Regions from separate parts of the Paenibacillus sp. M-152 genome, predicted to be linked through region 2. Evidence: riboswitches for the same ligand, from Rfam matches in the RefSeq annotation. Region 2 holds a riboswitch; each other region holds the start of a gene.

Region 1 (3,109 bases), 1.9 Mb from region 2:
AGATAAGGGCCTACGAGGTCTTTATCTTTTTTTGTTGGACATGCATCGACAAAGTTTTTTGTTATAGCGAAAATATTTATCTAATATAATGAATAAGTTTCGATGCATGATATTGAGGACAGGAGCTGAGACGTTTATGAATTCTATTTGTGTATTTGCAGGGTCCAGACCTGGACATTCATCGGTATATGTTGAGGCCGCAGGCAAGCTGGGTGAAGCTATGGCTCGCCAGCATATCCGTCTAATTTATGGTGGCTCCAGCAGGGGGCTGATGGGTAAGGTGGCGGATGAACTACTGGCGGGTGACGGTCAGGTCACCGGCATTATGCCCACCCTATTATTCGATGCAGAGATCATTCATCGGGGAGTTACCGAGTTTATTGAGGTAGCAAGCATGCATGAACGTAAAGCGGCGATGAGCGAGATGGCCGATGCGTTTATAGCCCTTCCGGGTGGCTTGGGAACCTTTGAGGAGCTGTTCGAGGTATTGTGCTGGGCGCAAATCGGCATACATCGCAAGCCCATTGGGCTGCTGAATGTGAATGGATATTTTGACCCGTTGATAGAAATGGTACGTCATAGCGTGCAGGAAGGGTTTACCGGAGCTGATCATCCAGCACTACTGAGTATCTCTGCGGACCCGGATGAATTGCTGCATATGCTGAAAAATAAGGCAGAGAACTTGAAATAAAGCTTTTTTCGTGCTTGCACAACTGATTGAGGCAAGGTTATGATAAGACCCATAATCAAATAGCGGACAGACAAGGTGCCTTTGCGGTTGAGCAAAGGGTAACAGGGAATCGGGTGCAAGTCCCGAGCGGTCCCGCCACTGTAAGGAAGAGGATTCTTTTAAATGGTCACTCGTACAAAACGGGGAAGACGAAAGAATCCGTTGATGCCAAGCCAGGAGACCTACCTTGATCTGTATGCACCGTTAACCTTCGCGGAGAGGATGGGTGTACGAAATCAGGAAATCAGGCACACGTTGCTTTTTCCATGTTGGTTACAGGTTTGCGTGGATATGAACGTGTAGCAGCGTTTGAAGCGCAAACAAAACAGATGGAAAACAACGGCAGATTGGAGGAAGACAAGACTGTCCTCTTACGCTGTTTCGTCTGATGAGAGAGATACGTACATAGGAACCCCATCCGGGCAGGATGGGGTTTTTTCGAGTTACAGGATGCCACAAATTATTGAAATAGATAGTATAGCTGCCCTGAAAAGGATGATAGGAGGAGCACGATGAGCCCATTAGGAAAATTGCTGGTGATTGGATTTGGACCAGGAGATATGGAACATATCACAAAACGTGCGTTGGATGCGCTGGCCGAAAGTGAGGTCATTATCGGCTACAATACCTACGTTGATTTGATCCGTCCGTTGTTGAACGGACAGGAGATTGTACGCACAGGGATGACAGAGGAAGTGAGCCGTGCGCAGGAGGCGGTTCGCCAAGCAGAGATGGGCAAGAAGGTAGCCGTCATTTCCAGTGGAGATGCTGGGGTCTATGGCATGGCAGGTCTGGTGTACGAAGTGCTGATGCAAAAAGGCTGGCGTCGCGAGGACGGGGTTGAGGTGGAGGTTGTGCCGGGGATCTCGGCTATTCAATCCTGTGCTTCGTTGTTGGGAGCGCCAGTTATGCATGATGCTTGCACGATCAGTCTGAGTGATCATCTGACCCCGTGGGAAACAATCGTGAAGCGTGTAGAAGCTGCGGCTTCGGCTGATTTTGTGATTGCATTATACAACCCGCGTAGTGGTCGGCGTACCCGCCAGATTGTGGAGACGCAGTCCATTTTGCTTCGTTACCGTGATCCGCAGACTCCGGTTGGGCTGGTGAAGAGTGCTTATCGTGAACGTCAGCAGGTTATTGTGACGACGCTGGAAGATATGCTGAACCATGATATCGGGATGCTGACGACCGTAATCATCGGCAATTCCTCGACGACAGTGTATGACGGCTTAATCGTGACTCCACGCGGCTATCAGCGTAAATACACGCTGGACGCGACCGAACAGGTGCTCAAACCGCATCAGCGGCTTCGCACGGAAGCGGAGCCGTGGTCGCTGGGCGCGCAAGAGGATCGCGCGCTGGATGCACCGCAGGGAGGCGGAGCTCTGACTGCGCCTACCGGGCCTTCTGCGAGCGGTGCTGCGGTTGCCACGCAGGCACGCCCGCAAGCGATGGCTGCTGTACAGGTGCCGCCTGCGAAGCAAACCGGGGCGACCCCAGCATCGCTGGCAGCAGAGGCGCTCGGTCGTCTTGCTGTTGGCGGCAAGCTGCCAGGCGAAGCCAACGCTCGCTGGAGCGGGCAAGCGCCTACCGCCCAGAGCGCCGTTGGAACGGCAGCAGGGGCCGGAGCAGGAGCTGCGGCTGCGAAGGCGTCAGGCGGCTTTGGCAAGCCTGCGCTGTTTGAGGTGGGGGTTTCCCCTGGCGTGGGAAACAAGAAGTTCACTGCTCGGCAGATGGCACTGCTCGCCGAGGTAGCGGGTGATGATGGCGAGCTGGAATACACGCCAGATCATCAGATCGTGCTGCGCGTGCCGTGCCTAGACCCTGAGGAACTGGTCGGTCGGCTGCGGGATGAACGATTCATTGTCATGCCGCTCGGCGATGTGTTTAAGGTCAAGGCGTGCGACTTCTGCAATATGGAGAAAGATGACGCTGTGCCTGTGGCTGAGCACCTACAGGTTGTACTCGGCGGATTACAGGCACCCAAGGAAACGAGCATTGCTTTGAACGGATGCGGCATGGCCTGCTATGGAGCGGTGCTGGAGGATATCGGAATTGTCTACCGCAAGGGAGGATATGATCTTTTCCTCGGCGGCAAAAAATTTGGCCGTAATGCTCATGCCGCTCAGCCCGTAGCGGAAGGGATTCCAGGTGATCAGATTACGGACATCGTGGAGAATATTATCGCTGAATACAAGGAAAAAGGGCATCCGAACGAGCGTTTTCATAAGTTTTTCAAACGTGTAGGCATCGTTGCGGGTTTCCGGCATGAAGATTCACCGGCAACAGTAGAAGTGAACGCGGTTTGTGGTGATTAATAGGTTGGTAGGCTTGATGAACCGGATACAAGCATATATATAAAATAGGGCGTATGTA
Region 2 (3,109 bases):
AAGTCCAACAAAGCCAATGACTCCACATACCGAGACAGCGGCAGCTGTCAGCAAGGTAGATATGATCAGGACAGATAGCTTCGTCGCATCTACATGAACCCCCATATGAGCCGCTTGACGTTCTCCCAAAGCCAGAATATTCAGCACCCGTGCCCGGTTCCATAGAAACACCAGCCCAACGATCACGTAAGGTAAAAGAATTCCCGTATATGACCAACCTCGCAGACTGAGACTTCCCATCGTCCAGTACAATATTTCATTGACTGTTTCCTTCGACATGGCTGCCAGAAAAGAAACAATGGCTCCCCCAAAAAATTGCATCACCACACCTGATAAAATGAGGCTTTGGGTCGGAATTTTCCCACCTTCACGCGCCAACGTCAACACCATCCACAGCGTCAGCATGCCGGTTATAAATGCAACTAGCGGAAGCGTCCATATACCCACAAATGAAAATTGAAGCCCCCAATAAATCAGTACTGCTGCTCCGACCGAAGCTCCCGAGGATACCCCAAGGGTATACGGATCAGCCAAGGGATTACGCAACACACCCTGAAATCCGGCTCCCGCCAGCGCCAGCGCTGCTCCAACCAACATTCCCAGTAACACCCGTGGCAATCTGACCTTCAAAATGATCTGCTCTGAGGATGTATTCCAATCCGGTGTAAACGTATCACCTAACCACGGTAGGTGGTTGATCAAAATACCTGTGATTTGGCTGACCGGAAGACTGACCGAGCCGATGCCAAGACAGAGTAGCAGCGTCAGCAGCAGCAAGACAAGACCTGTCACCCCAAAACCGATCAGTCTACGGTTCATTTGAAAATTTCAGGGTACACGCCCTTAGCCACTTCCTTGAGCCCTTCCGTTACGCGTGGCCCCGGACGACTGATCAAATTATCATCCACGGCAAATACACGATGGTTACGAACAGCCGATATTTGATCCCATCCACTACGAGCTTTAATGATATCGCCGAGGGTCTGGCCTGTTTTGTCGTCCTTCACACTTTTGCTGTACAAAATCACGTCAGGGTTTGCAGCTATAATATTTTCCTCACTGATTTGGTACCACCCCTTCTGCGTAGCACCTACATTTTCACCACCTGCTAATGTAATCAGCTCGTCCATAAACTCGCCTTTACCCACTGTCCAGCCTGGTGAAAACTCGACGTATACCCGCAGCTTCTGCCCTTTGCCGATATTTTTAACTCCTTCTTTCACTTCTGCTACATCTGCTCTCATCTTGTCAGTCACCGCTCTCGCTTCTTTCTGATGATCGGTGATTTTCCCATACAATTCGATGTTAGCTATGACATCTTCAACTGTTTTCGGTTCTGTTTTAAAAATCATAATTCCCATGTCACGCAGCTTAGTCGTAGCCTGTTCACTAAGTGAAATCCCTGCAAAAACAACTTCCGGGTTCGCAGCAATGATCGCCTCTTCGTTCGGTTTCATAATACCGCCCATTTTAGGCTTTTTCGTAGCTGCCTCCGGGTAATCAGAGTAGTCGGATACACCAACAATTTCCTTATCCAGTCCGATAGCGAACAGCGCCTCGGTTTCTGCCGGGGAGACGGAAACGATCTTATCCGGTGCTTTTTTAAATGTAAATTCCTGTCCTGTTGCATCCTTAAGCGTTAGCGGGTAAACCGTTTTGCCCGGAGGCACTTGTGCGGTTACGGTCTGTCCCGGCTGCTGTGAAGAAGCTTGGCCCTCTTTATTTTCTGCATTTTTTCCATTTGCGCCACATGCACTCAGCCCAACTGCCAATATCAGCGCCAATAGACCTGTAGTCCATACCTTTATTTTTTTTCCTGCCATGATTTGCACCCCTTCATACATAAATCGTTAAGAGCGTTACTTGAACTTCATCCGATATTTTCTCATTCCAGCCTTCTTTTCCTATCAAAAACCCCCGCATCCTCATATCAGGACACAGGGGTCACGTTAGCACAGATCGTGCGCAGGCGGGCAGCTTCTTTCCGCATGGACAGTCACTGCGAACACGTCATCCTTTCCTCGAAGGATTATGGTGACAGGCGGACGGGCAGGTATCCTGACTTATGGAAAATGCATGTCCTGATATTCTTTCATATGCTTGGCGGCACATAAAACAGGGCTAATGAGCATGTTTCCATTTACAGTGGCGGGACCGCGTCGGACTCACACCGACTTCCCTTTTAACAGCGCAATAAAGGAAAGCAAGTTCCTCACATAGCGCCGACCTCGTCTGCTGGATATTTGATGTAGTGGTAGTCAAGCCGTTCTTTTACTTGATGATTATAGGTTAAAAAGAGTTAGCTTACAACCCAAACAGTCGCTTTATTCGCCTTGTTTAACCTAATGAGAAAGCAATCTTGCTATACAATTGTGCGGTCCTGTCAACCTTAACTGAATCCTAAATGCTTCTCCCGGCTTCGGATTCAGACTCCAAAAATCATGGCCAGGCATAAGCATACAAGCCAACTGACGAATTACACCACCATGCGTGACAATCAAAACAGAGGACGGCGCAGCATTCGACTCCATTGGCTGAACCTCCAAAGCAATGCGCCAGGCAAACAGAGAGTCTAGGAATTCACGCAGACGATTCACAAAATGAATCCAAGGCTCTCCTCCAGGTGGGGTGAATTGTTGCGGCTCATCAATCCAAGCGCGATACAACGCCACATCCTTAAGCATGTCATACGTTTTTCCATCCCACTCACCAAAGTGAAGTTCTCGCAGACGTGGTTCCATGATAGGAGGCATAGCAGAGAGGGAACATTCAGACGTCAATGCAGACTCCGGCAAAATGATCTGCAAGGTCTGGCGACATCGCATCAAGTCGCTGCAATAGATTCGAGCAAAGGAATGTCCCTGCAATTTTTTCTGTAAAGTCTTTAACTCCTGCTCTGCTCCCGACAGTAAACCCAAGTCGGCATGTCCCAGATATCGACGTTCCTTATTCCATAAGGTCGTGCCATGACGAACTAGCACGAGCTCCATGTCCCACTGCAGATCTTCTTTAGCATCATTCGGCTTACTAACCTGTTGTGAGTTCGGACTTGGTGCACTTTCTCGCACTCTTTTTCCTTCTGTATCTTGTTTCAAAATCGTGTCACTCC
Region 3 (3,109 bases), 1.9 Mb from region 2:
TGAATCATGCTAATACCCGCTTGTTCGAGTGCCTCTACCTCTGCCCGTAATGCCAGAGCTAACTGCAAAGCTACTTGCCTGCGTGGAATATCATTACGTTCAAAGGACCAGTTCAAAATGGTCACAGGGCCTGTAAGCATCCCTTTAACTGGCTTGGAGGTTAACGACTGAGCAAATGCCGTCTCTTCCACGGTCATAGGTTGATCGAACGACACATCTCCGTAAATGATCGGCGGTTTAACACAGCGGGAGCCGTAGGACTGCACCCACCCGTTTTGTGTAAAAGCAAAGCCTTTCAGCTTTTCGCCAAAAAATTCAACCATGTCGGTCCGTTCAAATTCCCCATGTACAAGCACATCTATGCCAATGTCCTCTTGGATATCAATCCATTCCTTGATCTGCTGTTGGATGAATGTCCGATATTGCTCGGCAGACCATTCTCCTTTGCGATAGTGCAGACGGGCCTTGCGGACCTCAGCAGTTTGCGGGAAGCTGCCGATGGTCGTCGTAGGTAGTGGGGGCAACTTCAGCCTATTTTGCTGAATCACCCGGCGCTCGGCGAAAGGAACGCTGCGTGACAGTGGCTCTTTTGCCAGCAGGTCGGCCAAATCGGCAGCTGTCTGTACCCTTGCCGCGGAGCGGTTGAAGCGGGCTACCGCATCCGAACTTTGCTCAAGCTTGGCAAGTGCGGATGGATCGTGCTTGCCAAGTGCAGCCGTCAAGCCTGCGATTTCATCCAGCTTTTCATCGGCAAAGGCTAGTGCATGCACCAGTTCTTGGTCCAGCTTATGCTCTGCGTCCAGACTGACCGGCACATGCAGCAGACTGCACGATGGCTGTACGATAAGCTGTGCGGCAGTGGTCTGTTCTGCTAACTGGTCCAACAGTGCAGCCACGGCATTCAGGTCGCTGCGCCAGATATTGCGTCCGTCAATGACACCAGCACCCAGCGTTTTCCCTTTAGGGAAGCCATGCTGGCATATATGCTGAAGATTTTCGCCATCATCGTATACAAAATCAAGACCCAGTCCCTGTACCGGAAGTTCAGTCAGACGCTCATAATGGTCCAGGCTGCCAAAGTAGGTTTGCAGCATGATGTTCAACGAGGGTGCAGCTTGGGTCAAAGCTTCATAGACCTCCTGAATAATCTCCAGATCCTCTGCCGGGAATGAGGTGGTCAGGACAGGTTCATCGATTTGGACCCATTGAACGCCTTCTGCTGCTAGCTCTGACAAGACTCGGGCGTATAAAGGCTGGAAGGTTCGTATAATAGAAGCGAGATCCTTACGATCATAGCCTTTGGATAAAACAACAAATGAATAGGGACCGATGAGAACCGGTTTACCTTCAATGCCTAGCTCCTGCTTTGCTTCACGATAAGCTAGTAATGGTTTGTTTTCAGTGAGCACCGGAGCCGCGTTCGCCAATTCGGGAACGATGTAGTGGTAATTGGTATTCATCCATTTGGTCATTTCACTGGCAGTAGCTCCCTTCTGCCCACGTGCGATCCCGAAATACACAGATAGAGGAACTGGACCTGTAAAACGATAGTTGAAGCGTTCGGGGACGAGACCAAACATCACGGATGTATCCAGCACGTGATCGTAATAGGAGAAGTCTCCGACAGGAATGCGATCAATCCCTTTGTCACGTTGCTTGCTCAGATGCTCCAGACGCAATCTTTTCATCTCACTATGCAGTTCGCTTTCGTCAATACTACCCTGCCAGAAGCGCTCCAGTGCTTTCTTCCATTCCCGGTTCCCACCAATACGCGGATAACCCAGATTACTGCTAATCAAACCCGACAATGCAGATCGTTCGTTAATGGACATGTAGGTTTCCTCCTAACTGGTAGCCAGTTTATTTTTACGTACCAAAAAAGGCATTCTGTCCCCAAGGCTAAAAATGAATAGGGGAAAGAATGCCTCCGCGATTAAAATTCAAAAATACGGCGACTGCTCTTAACACCTCCCTATCTTCCGTAGGTACTGCGATGTTGTTAAAATAGGCAGGTCTCCTGACTTGCGGATCATGACGTTCAGCATCCCTTCCCGGTCTTTGGACCAGTGGGTGTATGAGTAGCTGAACATTCCCCGTTTACAGTGGCGGGACCGTCCCGGATTTGCACCGGCTTCCCTTTTAAGTCTGATCTGAATAGAACAGACACCTATTTCCAGGCTATGCGATTAAGGTATGACGAATAATTATGCACTCGTATACTTGTTCACCATCATAAGTGAAACTCACAGGATGTGCAATAGAAACAGTAATAGAAACTGGAGTGGAATCTGTTAGTTATATGCAAAAAAGACAATCCCAACCCATCGTGGGGGACTTGTCTTTTGTATAGCATCTTGCTAAGTAGAACATCGCCTTTAAGTCAATGAAACGGTGTAACCTGCTCGAGTACTGGCTTTGACATCTACCAGGCGCTGATTACGGCTGCCCCGAAAGGGGAGGGTCAGATCTTTTTGCTGTTCAACAAAACGGCCATCTACAATCACGTCACACAAAAGAGCTAGCTCCTGTCGTTCCGGATCCATGAGCAGATCCTCGTAAACAAAGCCTGTATAGGCCCATACGGTTCGGTCGGGACAAGCCGCGCGGAAGTCACGTACAAATTGCGAGCATTCTGCTGCTGAGAAAAAGGGGTCTCCCCCGCAGAGAGTCAGTCCGTCCAACAGCGGATTATCCATGATATCACGGATAACCTCCTGTTGACGCTCAGGCGTGAATGGCTCCCCTGCGCGGAAATTCCACGAAGTTGGATTAAAACAGCCGGGACAGGCATGGCGGCAACCGCTAATGAATACAACGGTGCGCAGGCCGTATCCTTCATTCAGAGATTCCGGAATATAGCCGCACAAATTCACTTATGCTTCACCCGGTCGCGGACTTCGGCTTGCTTGGCAGCATTAAAACGAACGGTATAATCTCCTGTCAGATATCCGGTTACCCGACGTAAACGCTGAAAGTGCGTGTGTTCCTCATCTGTGCCGCATTGAGGACAGCTTGTCCCGATAATCCCTTCATAGCCGCATTCCGTACAACGATCTACCGGATGGTTGATGGAAAAGTAGCCGATGTTCTGTTGAAGTGCGTACTGAAC

The links. A riboswitch is a leader RNA that binds a small molecule or an ion and turns the genes downstream of it on or off. The one in region 2 is predicted to bind cobalamin.
Region 1: linked by a shared signal. The riboswitch ahead of cobJ (precorrin-3B C(17)-methyltransferase) and the one ahead of EGM68_RS07095 (ABC transporter substrate-binding protein) in region 2 are both predicted to bind cobalamin.
Region 3: linked by a shared signal. The riboswitch ahead of metE (5-methyltetrahydropteroyltriglutamate--homocysteine S-methyltransferase) and the one ahead of EGM68_RS07095 (ABC transporter substrate-binding protein) in region 2 are both predicted to bind cobalamin.

Annotation. Positions count from the first base shown of each region.
Region 1 is NZ_CP034141.1:5,470,355-5,473,463, reverse strand. It holds gene EGM68_RS23995 (LOG family protein) at 137-691, shown strand; cobalamin riboswitch at 749-934, shown strand; gene cobJ (precorrin-3B C(17)-methyltransferase) at 1,243-3,051, shown strand.
Region 2 is NZ_CP034141.1:1,583,510-1,586,618, reverse strand. It holds gene EGM68_RS07100 (FecCD family ABC transporter permease) at 1-819, opposite strand, end outside; gene EGM68_RS07095 (ABC transporter substrate-binding protein) at 816-1,823, opposite strand; cobalamin riboswitch at 2,032-2,246, opposite strand; gene EGM68_RS07090 (histidine phosphatase family protein) at 2,343-3,095, opposite strand.
Region 3 is NZ_CP034141.1:5,500,969-5,504,077, reverse strand. It holds gene metE (5-methyltetrahydropteroyltriglutamate--homocysteine S-methyltransferase) at 1-1,832, opposite strand, end outside; cobalamin riboswitch at 1,991-2,186, opposite strand; gene nrdG (anaerobic ribonucleoside-triphosphate reductase activating protein) at 2,376-2,873, opposite strand; gene EGM68_RS24120 (anaerobic ribonucleoside triphosphate reductase) at 2,870-3,109, opposite strand, start outside.